DNA from 4 places in the Halomonas sp. R57-5 genome. Region 3 is predicted to be linked to each of the others. Evidence: predicted binding sites of a transcription regulator. Region 3 holds the regulator's gene; each other region holds the start of a gene.
The links. Region 3 encodes PhoB, which activates phosphate uptake and scavenging genes when phosphate is short. Its sites were predicted from a motif close to TGTCATANNNNTGTCANA; they were not measured.

Region 1 (3,584 bases), 410 kb from region 3:
TCCGCTTGAGATTTTGAGTCAGAAGTTGACCGACAGCCGGGATATTGAGCAAGAGGACTTTGTCATCGTTAACGCTAACGGTGACTACCTGGGGATGGGCAATATCGTTGACCTTTTGCGTGAGATTACCGCGATTCAGGTGCGCCAAGCGCGGCATGCCAACCCGCTCACCGGCCTGCCGGGTAATATCCTGATCAATGAAACCCTGGCGGCTTATTTGGCCTCCGGGCATGGGTTTGCCGCGGCCTATGTTGACTTGGATAACTTTAAAGCCTTTAACGATGCCTATGGCTACGCCCGAGGTGACCACATCATCATTTCGCTATCGCGGCTGCTGCAAGCACAGGTAGAGAATGCCGGGGGCTTTATTGGCCATATTGGCGGCGATGATTTTATGATGTTGCTGCCGCTTGAGCACTGGGAAAGTGTTTGTCAGCAAATTCTGCACTCATTCGAGGTGATGGCGCCGGGCTTCTATGAAGAGGCTGATCGCCTTCAGGGCGGGATTCACATCGAAAACCGTCAAAATAGAATGACGTTTTTTCCCTTTGTGAGCGTCTCGATTGCGGTAAAACCCATCCACGATACGACTACCTGCCAATCGCTGGATATCGCAGGCGAGCTTTCTGAGCTGAAGCACCAGGCCAAAAAAATGCCCGGTAACAGCCTGTTTGTAGAGCGCCGCGGCCACGAGGCTTTTCAAACTGCAGATTAACTGTCCTTCGCCAAAACGTCACGAAGCGGTCATATAAGTGTCCCATTTTTGTCATCTGGGGTCGTCAGGATGTTGTCATCTTTTAATAACTCTACAGAACGCTACAGGTGACCCATGCAGACATTATCTTTTTCCCGCACGTTAATTAGCGCCGCCGTTGCCAGTGCCTTCGCCTTAGCCGCGGTGAGCGCCTCTGCGGACCTTTCATCGCGCTATGTGGATAACGATGGCGATATGGTCGCCGATGTCCCCAGCGACGAGTCACAGTGGGTTGACCCGGATACCTTGGTGTTTGCCTACACGCCGGTTGAAGACCCCGCGGTTTACGCGGATGTCTGGTCTGACTTTCTGGATCACTTGAGCGAAGCCACTGGCAAAAAAATCCAGTTCTTCCCGGTGCAGTCCAACGCTGCCCAGCAGGAAGCGCTGCGCGCTGGCCGTCTGCACGTAGCCGGTTTTAATACCGGTGGCGTACCGGTGGCGGTTAACTGCGGTGGTTTCCGCCCGTTTGCGATGATGGCCGCTGAAGATGGCAGCTTTGGGTACGAGATGGAAATCATCACCTATCCAGGCAGCGGCATTGAGGCTGTTGAAGACCTGGAAGGTCGCCAGTTAGCGTTTACTTCCGAGACCTCCAACTCCGGTTTCCGCGCTCCCTCCGCGCTGCTGCGTTCAGAGTACGGTTTGGAAGCGGGTGAAGATTTTGAGACCGCTTTCTCGGGCTCTCATGACAACTCCATTCTCGGCGTGGTTAACGAAGACTACGAAGCTGCTGCAATAGCTAACTCCGTTGGCAAGCGAATGATTTCCCGCGGTGTGGTTAGCGAAGGTGATTACGACATTATCTACACCTCACAAACCTTCCCTACCACCGCGTACGGGCTGGCCAATAACCTGAATCCGGAACTTGCTGAGAAAATTCAGGATGCGTTCTTCAGCTACGACTGGGAAGGCACGGCCCTCGAGTCAGAATTCGCTAACTCCGGCGAAGCACAGTTTATTCCGATTACTTATCAGGAAAACTGGGAAGTTATTCGCACCATTGCCGACGCCAACGGCGTGACCTACGACTGCGATTAATCAGTCGGTTATCAGCAATTATTCGGCCAGGAGGGCTCACCTTCTGGCCGTTTCGCTATACATAAGAGGTAGAACGATGTTGACACTCAGTGGCGTAGGCAAGCGCTACCCAACCGGGGACCGAGCGCTTACCGATATTGAGCTCACCCTGCCCAAAGGCCAGGTAATGGCGCTGATAGGACCTTCTGGCGCGGGTAAAAGTACCCTTATTCGCTGTGTGAACCGATTGGTTGAACCTACCCAGGGCAGCATTCGCCTGGAGAACACCGAACTCACCAAGCTCTCGGGCCACAAGCTGCGTCACGCCCGCCGCTCCATGGGGATGATTTTTCAGGAGTACGCACTGGTAGACCGGCTCACCGTGATGGAAAACGTGCTGTCTGGTCAGCTCGGTTACGTGGGTTTTTGGCGCAGCTTTTTGCGCCGCTACCCCCAGGAGGCAGTGGTCGAAGCCTTCCGTCTGCTAGAGCGGGTAGGGCTGACCCATGCCATCGACAAGCGCGCCGATGCATTGTCCGGCGGCCAGCGCCAGCGGGTGGGTATCGCCAGGGCGCTACTGCAAAGCCCCAAGCTGTTGCTGGTTGACGAGCCGACCGCCAGCCTCGACCCGAAAACCTCCCGCCAGATCATGCGCTTGATTCGCGAGCTATGCGCAGAGCGCGAGCTGGCGGCGATTATCAATATCCACGATGTGGCCCTGGCTCAGCAGTTTGCTGACCGTATTGTCGGCCTGCGCGCTGGAGAGATCGTGTTTGATGGCCTGCCCAGCGAACTCACCAGCGAGATCCTCACCACGATCTACGGTGAAGAGGATTGGGACACCACGCCTGAACCCATGGACGATGAAGTCAGCGGCGATGAGGCGACTAACACTACTCCGATTAATCCTCCCTACGCGCGGGTAATGTCGTCAATTGAAGCGGGAGTGGCACGATGAGCGAGCAGGCACGCCAGCAGGCGGCGCAGCGCGGTCAGTGGCGGCGACTACCGCTAATTGAAAGTCCCCGCTTGCGCTGGGGGCTCGCCATCGGCGCGGTGGTTTATCTGTTTTTAGCGCTTGCCTCGGTAGAGGTGAACTGGGCGCGGGTGGCGGAAGGCGCAGGCCGGGCGGTTAATTTTTTAGGCGCCTTTATGCAGCCTGACTTTGTCAGCCGCTACGACGATATCGTCGCAGGCTTGCTGGAAAGTTTGACCATGACGCTCACCTCCACGGTATTGGGTGTACTACTGGCGATACCCGTGGGCTTAGGGGCAGCGCGGAATATTTCGCCGCTACCGATCTACTTTGTGTGTCGCGCGATTATTGCCGTCTCCCGTACGTTTCAAGAGATCATCATCGCCATTCTGTTTGTGGTGATGTTCGGCTTTGGCCCTTTCGCGGGCATGATCACTCTGGCCTTCGCGACGATTGGCTTTATGGCCAAGCTGTTGGCGGAAGATATTGAAGACTTGGATTGGCGTCAGGTGGAGGCGGTGAGGGCGACCGGTGCGAGCTGGTGGCAGACCATGAATCACGCCGTGCAGCCCCAGGTGATGCCGCGTTTGATCGGGCTCTCCATGTACCGCCTGGATATCAACTTCCGTGAGTCGTCGGTGATTGGCATTGTCGGCGCGGGCGGTATCGGCGCCACGCTGAATACCTCGCTGAGCCGCTATGAGTACGACACCTCCGCGGCGATTCTGTTGATCATCATCGCCATCGTGCTGCTGTGTGAATATAGCTCTAGCCACGTTCGCCGCTGGACCCAGTAACGCTGACCCTGAAATTCTGGAGAACTGTTATGCCCGT
Region 2 (5,957 bases), 360 kb from region 3:
TTACATCCGACCAGTGACGGATGTCTGATCCGTTTCAAAAACGGTGAGCCCACCATCATCCCCGGGCCTTTGTCGCCAGCCAGTGAGCGTATTGCCGGTTACAGCGTGCTGGAAGCCCCTTCTCTGCAGGCGGCCATTGAGTGGGCCCAGCAATGGCCTACTCAGGATGCCGATGGCAACGTGACCCTTGAATTACGGCGCTACTTTTCACTGGAGGATTTTGAGCCCGGTGCCGGAATTGAGCAGCACCGTAACCTTGCTCGTGTACCCGATGCCATGAACGTGCACGTTGCCTTTCCCGGCACCTGCCGGGAGGCCATGCAGTTCTATGCTGATGTAACCGGAGGGCATTTGGAGTGCCTGTTAACCTATGCTGACACACCCGCCGCTGAACACACGCCGCCCGCCCTTCATGACCGCATCATCCATGCCTCACTGAATCTACGGGGACGCCGCTTGATGGGCGCGGATCTGGCAGCTGACTGCTATACACCACCGCAAGGGATAGAGGTTCAATTGGAGTATCAGGATATCGAGCAGGCCGCCCGAACCTTTGCTCAGCTAGCGGAGGGTGGAAAGATTATCATGCCGTTCGAAGCGACCTTCTGGTCACCAGGGTTCGGCATGACGGTAGATCGTTTTGGCGTCGGCTGGATGGTAAACGTTCCATCAGACAACTGCCCCTTGGCCACAGAAGGAGACTCCCCATGAAGTACGTTGCGCTGGTCTATTACCAGGAACAGATTATCAACGCCATGAGCGAACAGGAGTGGCACGACCTCAACCAGGAATGCATTGCTGGGGTTGAGCGCCTGAGCGCCAGCGGCCACTACCTGGCCGGACAGCCGTTACAACCGACGGAGACCGCCACCACCGTGCGCGTGCGCGATGGCGAAACGCTGATCTCCGATGGCCCCTTCGCGGAAACCAAGGAGCAATTGGCTGGCTTCTATCTGCTGGAAGCCCACGACCTGAACGAGGCACTGCAGCTGGCTAGCCGCATTCCGCCCGCCCGGTTGGGCAGCATTGAAGTCCGCCCGGTTCGAGAACTGCCACCTAAAGCAGCACCCAAAACAGAAATAGGAGAACAATCATGAATACTGCCGCCTACCCCTATGTGGATGGTTTCGTCGCTGCCGTGCCTAGCGCTAATAAAGCTGAGTTTATTGAACATGCCCGTGCCGCGGCCGTTGTGTTCAAGGAGCACGGGGCGCTCCGCGTGGTGGAGTGCTGGGGCGATGATGTGCCCGATGGGGAAGTGACCTCCTTCACCATGGCGGTTAAGCGCAAGGATGACGAGACGGTTATTTTTTCATGGATAGAGTGGCCATCCCGCGCCGTGCGCGATGAAGCCATGCCCAAAGCCATGCAGGACCCTCGCCTGCAGATGGACGTTAACCCGATGCCATTTGATGGTAAGAGACTCATTTATGGAGGCTTTGCAAGCATCATCAATGAGTAAGCGTGAACAAGTGGCCCAGAGATTTAATCCGAATCGTCCTGGGCCCCATTCTCTTCAACTACATCTTGTTGAGTTACATCAGTGATCCGCCCTTCAACCTGGTAGAACACTTCTTTGCGTTCCACCATATAGTCGCGCAGCATTTCCCAATCGGTATTGCCGACAATGGTGTTACGGCCATCGGCGTAGGCTTCACCGAGTACCGTATGGCTGTCGCCACCGGCGGCGGTGAAGTTGTTGGTGGCGATGGTATAAGTACGCTCTGGATCAATCGCCTGCATCGCACCTTCCTGGACAACGTTTAGGCTGATCACCCGTTCACCTGGCGGCTCGCTGCTGTCATACATCAACTCAACGCCTGCTGACACCTGCAGAAAACCGCCGTCTTCGCCGGGAGCATTAGCCAGGGCGATCTCGAAGGTTTCCAGCAGCTCGGCGCCGGTAACGTCGACCAACGTCAGGCGATTGCCAAACGGCTGTACGGCGATTAGATCGCCTACGGACACATCGCCCCTCTCAATCGCTTCGCGGATACCACCGCTATTTTGGATCGCCATGACCGTGTCGGGCGCTACCTGCTGCGCGGCATGCAGCTGGGCATCGGTGATTAAATTGCCCAGCGCTGTTTCATTGGCACGCACGCTGTGTTCATCGCCGCTGCCGTGGCGGGGGTTGGGCAACTCTGAGATCGCCTTGGCGCCGATCAAGGTATCCCGCAGTGTTTCAATCTCAGCGGTGTAGGGTTCAAGCCGCTGAGCCGCGTCGGAATCCGCCTCACGATCGTCGGCGGCGAGCAGCTCGCCACTAGTATCCACCACCACGCCTTCCTCGTCGAAGGTGACCTGCATAACCCCAAGGTGCTGACCATACTCGCCTGCCTGGCCAATCACCGTCGGCGATGGGAGCCCCTCACCAGCGTGGCTCTCGCTTAGCAGCCTGGGGGGCGAAACCTGGCTATGGCTGTGTCCGCCAATAATAATGTCGATACCTTCGACGTGCTCCGCTAGCAGCAAGTCGTTACCCACGCTGGGGTCGCTGTCGTAACCAAGATGGGTAAGGGCAATAATTTTGTTAACGCCCTGCTCTTCAAACGCTGCCACCATGGCTTCAGCCGCTTCACGATAATCGCTGATGGCTATTTGGCCGGGGCTTGAGATCGTTTCGCTATCCTGGGTGCTTAACCCAAAAATGCCGATCTGTTCGCCATTGTGCTCAACCACAATGCCGTCATAGAGCTGCCCGGCTTGCGGATCTACGCTGACAGACTCACCCAGCATGTCAGCAAACTCAGGGCCTGCTGAAAAGTCTAGATTGGCCCCTAATATGGGAAACTCGGCGCCTGCAAAAAATGCCGCTAACGCCTGATGCCCCTGTTCCGGGTCACCCAAGTCAAACTCATGATTACCCGGCACAAAGGCGTCGTAGCCCATCAAATTCATGAATTCGAGAGCATCCTGGCCCTGAAACTCAGTGAAATAGAGCGTGCCCGAAAAGATATCACCGGCTTCCAGCAGTAATCCTTCACCGTAAGTCTCCCGCGCTTCATTCAGCGTGGTGATCAAATAGGGATACTGATCGGTACGCCCGTGTAGATCATTGGTGTGAAACAGCGTCAAGGTGAAGTTATCAGCCAAGGCGGGAGGAACGGTGACGAATAACGCTGTCCCTAGCGCCATGCCATAGCGGTGAAAACGCATTTAAATGACTCCTTTCATATCGGTGTTTAGACACCTTAGCAGTAAAGCAAGCCAATGGCGGAGCTGTCATTAATCCGTGACGAGATCGTCATCTTCATTACATGTTCCCGTCATCGTCGGCTGCCACCCTGGCTAGCACTTCAATGTAGCCTTCTTTCGCCGACAGGATAACGACTAATGCATAAAGCCTATGTCCATAAAAACAGTGCCCGTAAAAACCTCGCCCGTAAAACTAGCGCTAAGCCTCGCGATCGCAGGGATTTCTCTCGCTGCGTCATCGAGCGTGTTCGCCAATGATGATTTGAGCAATGTCTGCCCTAATCCGATTCGCATGGCGGATACCGGCATTGAAGGCATGGGGCCGCTAGAAGACGCTTTCGGCCCCTTCGCCGAAGCGTTTACAACAACTACTGGTCTTGAATTGGAAATGTTTAGCCTAAGCAACCGCACGGCCGCAGGCACGGCGCTTCAGTACGACGATGTAGACCTGGTTTTCGCTGGCCCCTCTGAGTTTGTGCTGTTCGATCGTGAAAGCGATATCGAAATCCTGTTTGCCATTGAGCGCCCGCATTACGGCAGCAGCTTTTTTGTACCCGCCGACAGCGATATCGAAACCCTAGCTGACCTAGAAGGCCACCGCGTAGCGCTGAAAGATGTGGGCTCCACCAGCGGGCATATCTTCCCCAGCCAGATGTTGGTAGACGCCGGCCTGGATATCGATCGTGATCTAGAAATCATTATGGCCGGTGATGCACGCATTGCGGCACTCGTTAATGGTGATGTAGACGCCATGGGCGGTGGCAACCGGGATATCGACGAAATTCAGGCGATGGATCCCGATGGCGAATACCGCGTAATCGCCAAAAGCGATGTACTGCCCGGCGATCCGGTGGTGATGCGCGGCTCTCTGGATGACGCCTGCAAAACCGCCCTACGCGAGTCGCTCAAAGCTAATGCCGACAAGCTATGGAACGCATTGGTTGCAACGGATCGCAACGAAGATAAGTTCTTAAACCGGGACTCTTCGCTAGGCTTTGAGCGCACCAACGCAGATTACGACGTAGTACGCCGCGCCTACGAAGCAGCGGGTATCGATCTGTAAACATTTCCCTCTTTTCGCTCCACAACGGCACAGGGATGTGCTGCTAATAAGCAGGTCTGTCCATGAACATTCAATTTATCCACCTCCTGCCGCTAACGCAGGAGGTTTTTTTATGAAGGCTATCAGCGTTCACAATCTGCATAAACACTACGGGCAGTTGCACGTACTGCGTGGCTTAACGCTGGAGATTACTCGAGGCGAGTGCGTCATTTTGTTGGGTGCGAACGGCTGCGGTAAATCGACGTTAATGCGCTGCCTAAATGGTCTAACATCCCATGATCAAGGGGAGATCACTATTTTGGGCGACTCCCTCACTCACCTTTCTAAACCACAATTACGCCAGCTACGACGCAAAGTGGGTGTGGTTTTCCAGCAATTTAATCTGGTGCAGAACGTCAGCGTGTTTCAAAACGTGCTGTATGGCGCTATGGGTCAGCAACGTTTTGGCTTGCTCTCCTCGCTCGCTTGCTTTGCCACTAATGAGTTACGCGAGCGCGCCATGGCCTCGCTTGAACGCGTAGGGTTAGCGCATAAGGCCCACGCGGATTGCCGTGAGCTCTCCGGCGGTCAACAGCAGCGCGTGGCAATTGCCCGCACACTGATGCAAGACGCCGAGATCATTATTGCCGATGAGCCAGTGGCCAGCCTTGACCCGAAAGCCGGTAAGGAAATCATGGATCTGCTGCTGGACGTGGTGTCGGAGCGACGTTTAACCGTGCTGTGCACGCTGCACCAGTTGGAGTTAGCCCAACAGTACGGCGACCGTATTATCGGTATGAAAGCGGGGCAAATAGTCCTTGATACGCCACGGCCAGAAGTCGCGCTAGCTACTATGCAGCAGCTCTACCAGGGCGATGTCCGGGTTGACCAAGCCTCCACCCCTGCTGTTGATGACGCCGCCCTACCCACTGCCTGATACGTTAACGAGGAAACTATGTCGAATCTCCGCCGAACCACAACGCCTTTACCGCCGCGTTTCGCCAATCCTTCCCCGTTTACCTGGGGCGTGGTGGTGATTTTTTTAGCGCTCTTTGTACAAGGGATAATGGCCACCAACTTAACCGTGGAACGCTTGCTCCGTGGTGCCGTCAATTTGGTGCACTTTATAGGACGCGCCTTTCCCCCTGATCTTTCCGATCTCGACGTCCTGGCGTGGTCAATGTACGAAACCCTCAACATTGCCATTGTTGGCGTTACCATCGGGGTTATTTTAAGCCTGCCGTTTGCCCTACTGGCGGCTCGCAACACCTCGCCAGCCCCCTGGGTTCGCTCCATCACGCGCTTGATGATTGCCACCATGCGCACCATCCCCGACCTGATTTGGGCGCTTATTTTTGTAGTGGCCGTTGGCTTAGGACCAATCGCCGGGGTGCTGGCGATTGTAATGGACACCATCGGCTTTGCGGCCCGCTTCTTTTCGGAACGTATTGAAGAGGTTCACCCAGGCCCTTCCGAGGCGCTTAGCGCCACTGGCGCAGGCAGATTATCGGTGATTGGCGGTGCCATTTTGCCGGAAACCTTGGCATCCATGACGGCAACAAGCCTTTATAGCGTTGAAAAAGCGCTGCGCTCAGCGGTTACGCTCGGCCTAGTGGGCGCAGGGGGTATCGGGGTTGAACTGGCTGCCGCTATGCGCCTATTTAACTATGACCGCGCGTTAACCATTATTCTGGTAATTCTGATTGTGGTGATTGGC
Region 3 (2,633 bases):
GCCTGTACCACCGGTCGCAGTGCTGCGCCCCTTATCGACTCGGTAAAAGCGTTCGGTTAAGCGGGGAATATGAACGGGATCAATCCCTTCACCATTGTCTTCAACATCTATATAGCCCCCGCCAGTAGCGCTAGCTTTCCAGCGCAGTGTGATTTGGCTGCCTGCTGGCGTGTAGCGCACCGCATTAAAGGCCAGATTAGAGACGGCGCTGCGAATTTCCTGTTCGCTACCTAACAGCCGCGCATCGCTTTCAAGCGCCACTGTGATGGTATGCCGCTGATGCGACAGGGCCAGCGCATCATCACAAACGCTTTGTAGTAAAGGCCCAAGTGGCAGCGGGTGATGATCTTTACCGCCCTGATCAATCTCCAGACGCGAAAGCAGCAATAAGTCATTGACCAAATTCTGCATCCGCTGGGTCTGTTCCTGCATTTGCTGGATACTACGACCTAATCGCGGCGGCAACTGATCGGCAATATCACTGTAGGTTTCCAAATAGCCGGAGAGCACGGTCAAAGGAGTGCGCAGCTCGTGGGAGACATTGGCAACAAAGTCGCGCCGCATCTGCTCAAGGCGATGCAAGCGGGTGATATCGCGCGCCATCACCAAGCGTTCATCGTCACCGTACAGGGTAATTTGATACTGCAGAATTCGCCGTTCATCAATCGGCGAGGTTAGCGTTAATGGCTCACTGTAGTTACGCGCATTAAAGTAACTGATAAAGCTTGGATCGCGCAGCAGATTGGTAATGTGCTGACCACGGTCATGGGCGGTTTGTAGCCCTAGCATGGCGGTGGCAGCGCTGTTCCACCACTCCAGATCACCGTGACGGTCAAGCATGACCACGCTGTCGCGCATCGCTTCAGACGACTCTTGAATACGCGCTAAGGTAGCGCGCAGACGGCTTTGGGTAATACGCTGGCTTTTTTGATAGCGGTATAAGCGGTCAAATAMCTCGCCCCACATTCCGCGAGCAGCAGGCGGCTCATCGTGTGGGTGAAGGGTGAGCCACTGGTAGAGCTCGCGCAACTGACGTAAATGGTAAAACAGGCATACCGCTAGCCCTGCCGAAAGCCCTAGCCCAGCCGAGCCCAATAGCCAACCTAAGCAAGTACCCAGCGTGGACAGCCACGCTATTCGCCACAGCTCACGACTCCATAAACGCACATTTACACCCGTGCAGAGAAACGGTAACCGGTACCCCGAACCGTTTGAATCAGGTTTTGATGCACGTCGCCCAGCGCTTTGCGCAAGCGGCGAATATGCACATCGACCGTGCGTTCTTCGACGTAGACGTTGCCGCCCCACACTTGGTCAAGCAGTTGGCTACGCGTGTAAGCGCGCTCTTGATGGGTCATAAAAAACTGCAGCAAACGGTACTCGGTAGGCCCCATTTCCAGCGCTTTGCCGTGGGCGCTGACCCGGTGGCTTACCGGATCAAGTAGCAGACCGTTAATCTCTATCGGGTCTTCAACCCCACGCGGGGTCGCACGGCGCAGCACCGCCTTTAACCGAGCCACCAATTCCCGGGGTGAAAAGGGCTTGGTGATATAGTCATCGGCACCGGCTTCAAGCCCTTGAATTTTATTATCCTCTTCGCCTTTAGCGGTGAGCATAATAATAGGAATTTCGGCGGTAGCTTCTTCACGCTTTAAGCGCCTTGCCAGCTCAATTCCGCTAGTGCCCGGCATCATCCAGTCCAGCAGCAGTAGATCGGGTTGGTGGTCAACCACCATAGCATGAGCATCTTGGGCATTATCCGCTTCGAGCACGCGATAGTCAGCCATTTCCAGCGCTACCGCGATCATCTCGCGAATCGACGCTTCATCATCGACAATCAGAACGGTCTTGGCGGTCATACCAGAGCCTCACGGTGTTCGAAAAAACTAGTTCAAAGAAAGCGAATTCAAAGAAAAACAGTTMAATGACATGTCAATGACGATAACACCATGACTTGATGACAGTTACATGMCAACCGCCGAGATTACCCAGTGATAGGCCACCAACTTAGCGCGATACCGGCAAAAATCAGTAGCCCCGACCAGTGATTATTGAGAAACGCCTGGAAGCAGGGATCCCGCTCCTGATAGCGAATTAAGCGCTGCTGATGCAGGAAAGTCGCCGCCATGGCCGCAAGCCCTAACCAGAAGAATCCACCTAAACCAACCCGCCAGCCTACCCAGGCCAACAACCCCAGAGTGGCTAACTGGAGCAGGCCGATAATCAAACGATCCGCGTTTCCAAACAGCACGGCCGTCGATTTAATGCCAATTTTTAAATCGTCGTCGCGATCGACCATGGCGTACTGGGTATCATAGGCCACTGTCCAGCACACATTAGCGCAGAATAGCAGCCATGCTTCCAGCGGCACGTGGCCAAGCACGGCGCCAAAAGCCATCGGAATTGCCCAGGAAAAAGCCGCGCCCAGCACCACCTGGGGAAAGTGGGTATAGCGCTTCATAAACGGATAAATAATCGCCAGCAGCACCCCGCCCAGCGAGAGCAGCACCGTAAACCAGTTGGTTAGTAGTACCAGAATAAACGCCGCGGCCACCAGGGCAATAAACAGCAGCTGCGCCTCGGTTTCGCTGATCCGGCCCGTGGCTAATGGACGGTTTTTGGTACGTTTCACA
Region 4 (4,463 bases), 550 kb from region 3:
ATCGCCATATGCACCAGTTGGCCTATACCGATACCACCACTGGCTTACCTAACCGCGTCCGTTTTATGGAGCTGTTAGCGCAGATGTGGAAAGAGGCCCACCAGAGTGAGCTTGGTCTTTCGCTGCTGCTATTGGATATCCGCCGTTTTAAGGAGGTGAATGACCTGCACGGCCACCAGGTGGGAGATCAACTGCTGGTGACGGTGGCGGATCGTCTAAAGCAGATCAGCCACGCGCATGGCTCGCTGGCGCGCTTATCCGGGGATGAGTTTGCCTTGTTAGTCGCCGCTGCCGACCCCGTTGATATCGGCGGTCTTGTCGAGCAGCTACGCTCAGCGGTGAAGCAGCCGCTGTCTTTGCAGCGTCGCGTCTTTCACCTCGATGTCAGCATTGGTTTTGCCCATTACCCGCAAGATGTCGCTGAAGCTGGCGAATTATTTAATGCCGCTAGTATTGCCCTCCACCACGCCAAGCGGCGCGAAAACAGCACCTCTCCTTATACTCAAATTATGCGTCATGAGCTGCATCGACGCCAACTGATGAGCGAACGGCTCAGCGCCGCGATCACTGAACACAAGTTAGCGCTCAACTTTCAGCCCCAGGTGGACCTAACCAATGGCCGGTTGACCGGTGCAGAAGCCCTATGCCGCTGGTACGACGCTGAGTGGGGGTGGGTAAGCCCTGGCGAGTTTATTCCCCTGGCCGAAGAGCGCGGCCTTATCCGCGCCCTGGGGGACTGGGTGCTGGAAGAGTCTGCCAAGCAGTTAATCACATGGCGAAATCAGCCCGGTGGAGGGTTGCCAGGCAGGCTATCGATCAATATTTCCGCCCAACAGTTTGCCGACCCAGAGCTCAATAGCCACATAGCGCGCCTCACCGCTGGTGTTCCGCCGAGCGCGATCGCCCTGGAGCTCACCGAAAGCGATTTTATGCGCGACCCAGATCAGGCCGTTGAGATTACCCACGCCATGCGTCAAGCGGGATACTCGCTCTCCATCGACGATTTTGGCACCGGCTACTCCTCTCTCTCCTATTTGCGGCGCTTCGCCGCCGACGCGCTGAAAATAGATATCTCGTTTGTGCGTGAAATGCTCGAAAATAAAAATGATCGCACCATTGTGCAAACCATCATTGCCATGGCGCAGGCGTTAGAAATGAAGACTGTGGCAGAAGGTGTCGAAACCCAAGAGCAAGCTCATTTGCTTGCCGACATGGGCTGTAATGAAGCGCAAGGCTACTGGTTTGGCCGCCCATTACCGGCGGATGAGTTTGCGGCAGCGTGGTTGACCCCTTAAACCCTTATCATCGTCATCGTCTTGTCATCACCTTTGGCATACCCTACGCGCCGCCAACCCGCGATGAAAGGAGTGCCCCATGCGCCTGGCCCTGTTTGATCTTGACGACACCCTCCTGGACGGAGACTGCAGCGACCGCTGGAATTTATGGATGATAGAGCAAGGTTGGATCAGCGATGCCGAGGCCTTTATGGCTCGTGCCGAAAAGATGCATCTGGCCTATCACGCGGGCAAGCTGAAACTTGAAGAGTATCTGGCCATGACCCTGGCACCGCTGCGCGGACGCCGGGTGAAAGATGTGCAAAAAGAGGTCGAGCGCTTTGTGGCCACGCACCTGCAACCGCGTATTTTTGAACAAGCCTGGGCCTGCCTGGAAGCGCACCGCCAGGCTGGCGATACCCTGCTACTGATTTCTGCCTCGTCACGCCATCTGGTCGAGCCGATTGCCACCACCCTGGGGATTGAGCATGTGCTGGCGGTCGAGCTAAGCGTGGAGCACGGAGTGAATGAAGACGCGCGCTATACCGGCGGTAGCGAAGGTATTTTTTCCTATCGCGGCGGCAAGGTGCTGCGCTTGAAAGAGTGGCTGGCCGAACAGCAGATCACTGCTTGCCACACCACCTTCTATTCAGACTCCCGCAACGATTTACCGTTACTGCAATATGTCGATTGCCCCGTGGCAGTTAACCCAGACCCGGTACTGGCCGAGGTGGCTAGCGTTGAAGGTTGGCGGCGCTTAGACTGGCGGACGCCCTCAAGCGCTTCGTCGCCTAATGCTCTGCCAGGAAAATCGGCGCATGTCTGATGCCTACTATTTACAGTTAACCGAACAGCTTCGCACATTAATCGATCAAAATGCCGCCCTGTGGGAAGGCAAGCTTCCCGCCGAGCGGTCATTGGCCGAGCGCTTTGCCACCACCCGCGTGACCCTGCGCCAAGCGCTTTCTCAGCTAGAAGGGGAGGGMCTGATACACCGCAGCAATCGACGCGGCTGGTTTATTTCTCCCGCCCGTTTGGTTTACGACCCCACCCGTGACGCGGGTTTTAACGACTATGTGCGCGCCCAGGGGCGGCAGCCACGCACGGCCGTTTTGAAGCTGGAAAGCCGCGCTCACCCGCCCGCGGCTCGGGCGCTGGGGCTGCCGGATGACCAGCCGTTTCAGCATATTCGCCGCCGCCGCTACGTGGATGACCGCGCGGTGCTGGTGGAGTCGCTGTGGGTAGTACCCGAGCGTGCCCCAGAGTTGCTAGATATCTATAGTGGGCAATCGCTTTGGGGGCTGTTGCGAGAGCGCTGGGGGCACTACCTGGCCAATCGCTCTATTCGCATGGTCTCAGAAGCGCTTTCGCCAATGGATGCCGAAGAGCTATTCGTTGCACCCGGCACTGCCGGGTTAAATATTAACCGTGCCATTTTAGACGACCAGCAGCGCCCTATTGAGTTTGATGAAGAGCACTGGCTGCACGATTCGCTGTGTATCAGCGTGGAGCTATCCGGTCAGCGCTAGCGGAAACGACCTAGTCGCGGTCATCACCAGTTAAAAAAACGTTCAAACAAGCGTCATCGCAGTGTCATTTAACGCCTGCAAACTTCTGGTCTATACCAATCAGCCGGGAGACTATCATGATGATGCCACGCCGTTTATTCCCTTCAACGTTGTTAGCAGGTGCTGCTGCTGTTGCGCTTGCTTCCAACGCCCAAGCAACCGAATTAACGGTGTATACCGCCGTTGAGTCGGACGACCTGCAAAAATATGCTGAACGCTTCAACGCGGCCCACCCGGATATCGAGATTAACTGGGTGCGCGACTCCACCGGCGTGATTACCGCCCGCCTGCTGGCCGAGAAAGACAACCCCCAGGCTGACGTGATCTGGGGCCTGGCCGCTACCAGCCTGCTGGTGTTGGAAGAGGAGGGCATGCTGGAGCGCTACGCTCCCGCTGGCGTTGAGAATCTCGACCCCAAATTTGTCGATGTGGCCTATCGTGATGGTGAAGACCCGGCTTGGGTGGGTATGGACGCCTGGGTCGCTGCTATTTGCTACAACACCATTGAGGGCGAGCGCCAGGGCGTGCCGATGCCGACCTCTTGGGAAGACCTTACCCAGCCTGAGTTTGAAGGCCATGTGATCATGCCTAACCCCAACTCGTCGGGTACCGGCTACCTGGATGTAGCCAGCTGGCTGCAGCTATGGGAAGAGGATCAGGGCTGGGATTACATGGATCGGCTGCATAACAACATCGCCCGTTACKCCCATTCGGGCTCCGCCCCTTGTAGCCTGGCGGCGACAGGTGAAACCGTGGTGGGCGTGTCATTTGCCTTCCGCGGTGCGCGCTTGAAGTCCCAGGGTGCGCCTATTGAAGTTATCTTCCCTGAAGAAGGGCTGGGCTGGGATATGGAGGCCGCCGCTATTATGACTGGTACCGACAAGCAGGAAGCCGCGCAAACGCTTATGGATTGGGCAATCTCCCGCGATGCCAACGAACTCTATAACGAAGGCTATGCAGTGGTTGCCTACCCAGGTGTGGCACAGCCGATTGAAAACTACCCCTCCGATATTACTGATCGCATGATCGACGCCGACTTCCAGTGGGCTGCCGTCAATCGCGAACGCGTGCTGGCCGAGTGGCAGCGTCGCTACGATGGTAAAACCGAGCAATAAGCCGCGATCAGTTGCCCCGGCCAGTGTGCCGGGGCATGGAGATGTTATGCACACGACAATGACATCGCTGCTGGCGGCCGACGCGCCGACAGTGATGACCCCCACGACGCCCCATTTACGCATTGAAGCGGTGACCAAGCGTTTTGGTACCTTTACTGCACTGGACAACATTTCCCTGACCATTAACGAGGGGGAGTTTGTCTGTTTTTTAGGTCCCTCCGGCTGCGGCAAAACCACCCTGCTGCGCACTATTGCGGGGCTTGCCCGACAAACCGCGGGCACGCTTATTCAGCGTGACAAGGATATCTCCACGCTGCCCACCCAGGCGCGTGACTTCGGCATTGTGTTCCAGTCCTATGCGCTGTTTCCCAACCTAACGGTGTTTAACAACGTGGCCTATGGGTTGCGCAACCGGCGGGTAGAGCGGTCACGCATCCAAGCACGGGTGAGTGAGCTGCTCGCGCTGGTGAACTTGACGGGCAGCGAAAACAAGTACCCGGCGGCAC

Region 1: phnD (phosphate/phosphite/phosphonate ABC transporter substrate-binding protein) is a predicted target of PhoB. The motif match lies at 754-771, and genes of this name have one in related genera.
Region 2: HALO_RS21505 (bifunctional metallophosphatase/5'-nucleotidase) is a predicted target of PhoB. The motif match lies at 3,224-3,241, and genes of this name have one in related genera.
Region 4: HALO_RS02700 (putative 2-aminoethylphosphonate ABC transporter substrate-binding protein) is a predicted target of PhoB. The motif match lies at 2,855-2,872, and genes of this name have one in related genera.

Annotation. Positions count from the first base shown of each region.
Region 1 covers NZ_LN813019.1:4,661,178-4,664,761, reverse strand. The annotation lists gene HALO_RS21270 (EAL domain-containing protein) at 1-715, shown strand, start outside; gene phnD (phosphate/phosphite/phosphonate ABC transporter substrate-binding protein) at 830-1,795, shown strand; gene phnC (phosphonate ABC transporter ATP-binding protein) at 1,872-2,732, shown strand; gene phnE (phosphonate ABC transporter, permease protein PhnE) at 2,729-3,547, shown strand; gene phnE (phosphonate ABC transporter, permease protein PhnE) at 3,577-3,584, shown strand, end outside.
Region 2 covers NZ_LN813019.1:4,712,017-4,717,973, forward strand. The annotation lists gene HALO_RS21490 (YciI family protein) at 1-711, shown strand, start outside; gene HALO_RS21495 (YciI family protein) at 708-1,097, shown strand; gene HALO_RS21500 (DUF1428 domain-containing protein) at 1,094-1,462, shown strand; gene HALO_RS21505 (bifunctional metallophosphatase/5'-nucleotidase) at 1,486-3,159, opposite strand; gene phnD (phosphate/phosphite/phosphonate ABC transporter substrate-binding protein) at 3,350-4,261, shown strand; gene phnC (phosphonate ABC transporter ATP-binding protein) at 4,374-5,177, shown strand; gene phnE (phosphonate ABC transporter, permease protein PhnE) at 5,196-5,957, shown strand, end outside.
Region 3 covers NZ_LN813019.1:39,928-42,560, reverse strand. The annotation lists gene phoR (phosphate regulon sensor histidine kinase PhoR) at 1-1,167, opposite strand, end outside; gene phoB (phosphate regulon transcriptional regulator PhoB) at 1,170-1,859, opposite strand; gene ubiA (4-hydroxybenzoate octaprenyltransferase) at 1,985-2,633, opposite strand, start outside.
Region 4 covers NZ_LN813019.1:593,210-597,672, forward strand. The annotation lists gene HALO_RS02685 (bifunctional diguanylate cyclase/phosphodiesterase) at 1-1,295, shown strand, start outside; gene HALO_RS02690 (HAD family hydrolase) at 1,375-2,100, shown strand; gene HALO_RS02695 (UTRA domain-containing protein) at 2,093-2,803, shown strand; gene HALO_RS02700 (putative 2-aminoethylphosphonate ABC transporter substrate-binding protein) at 2,920-3,957, shown strand; gene HALO_RS02705 (putative 2-aminoethylphosphonate ABC transporter ATP-binding protein) at 4,004-4,463, shown strand, end outside.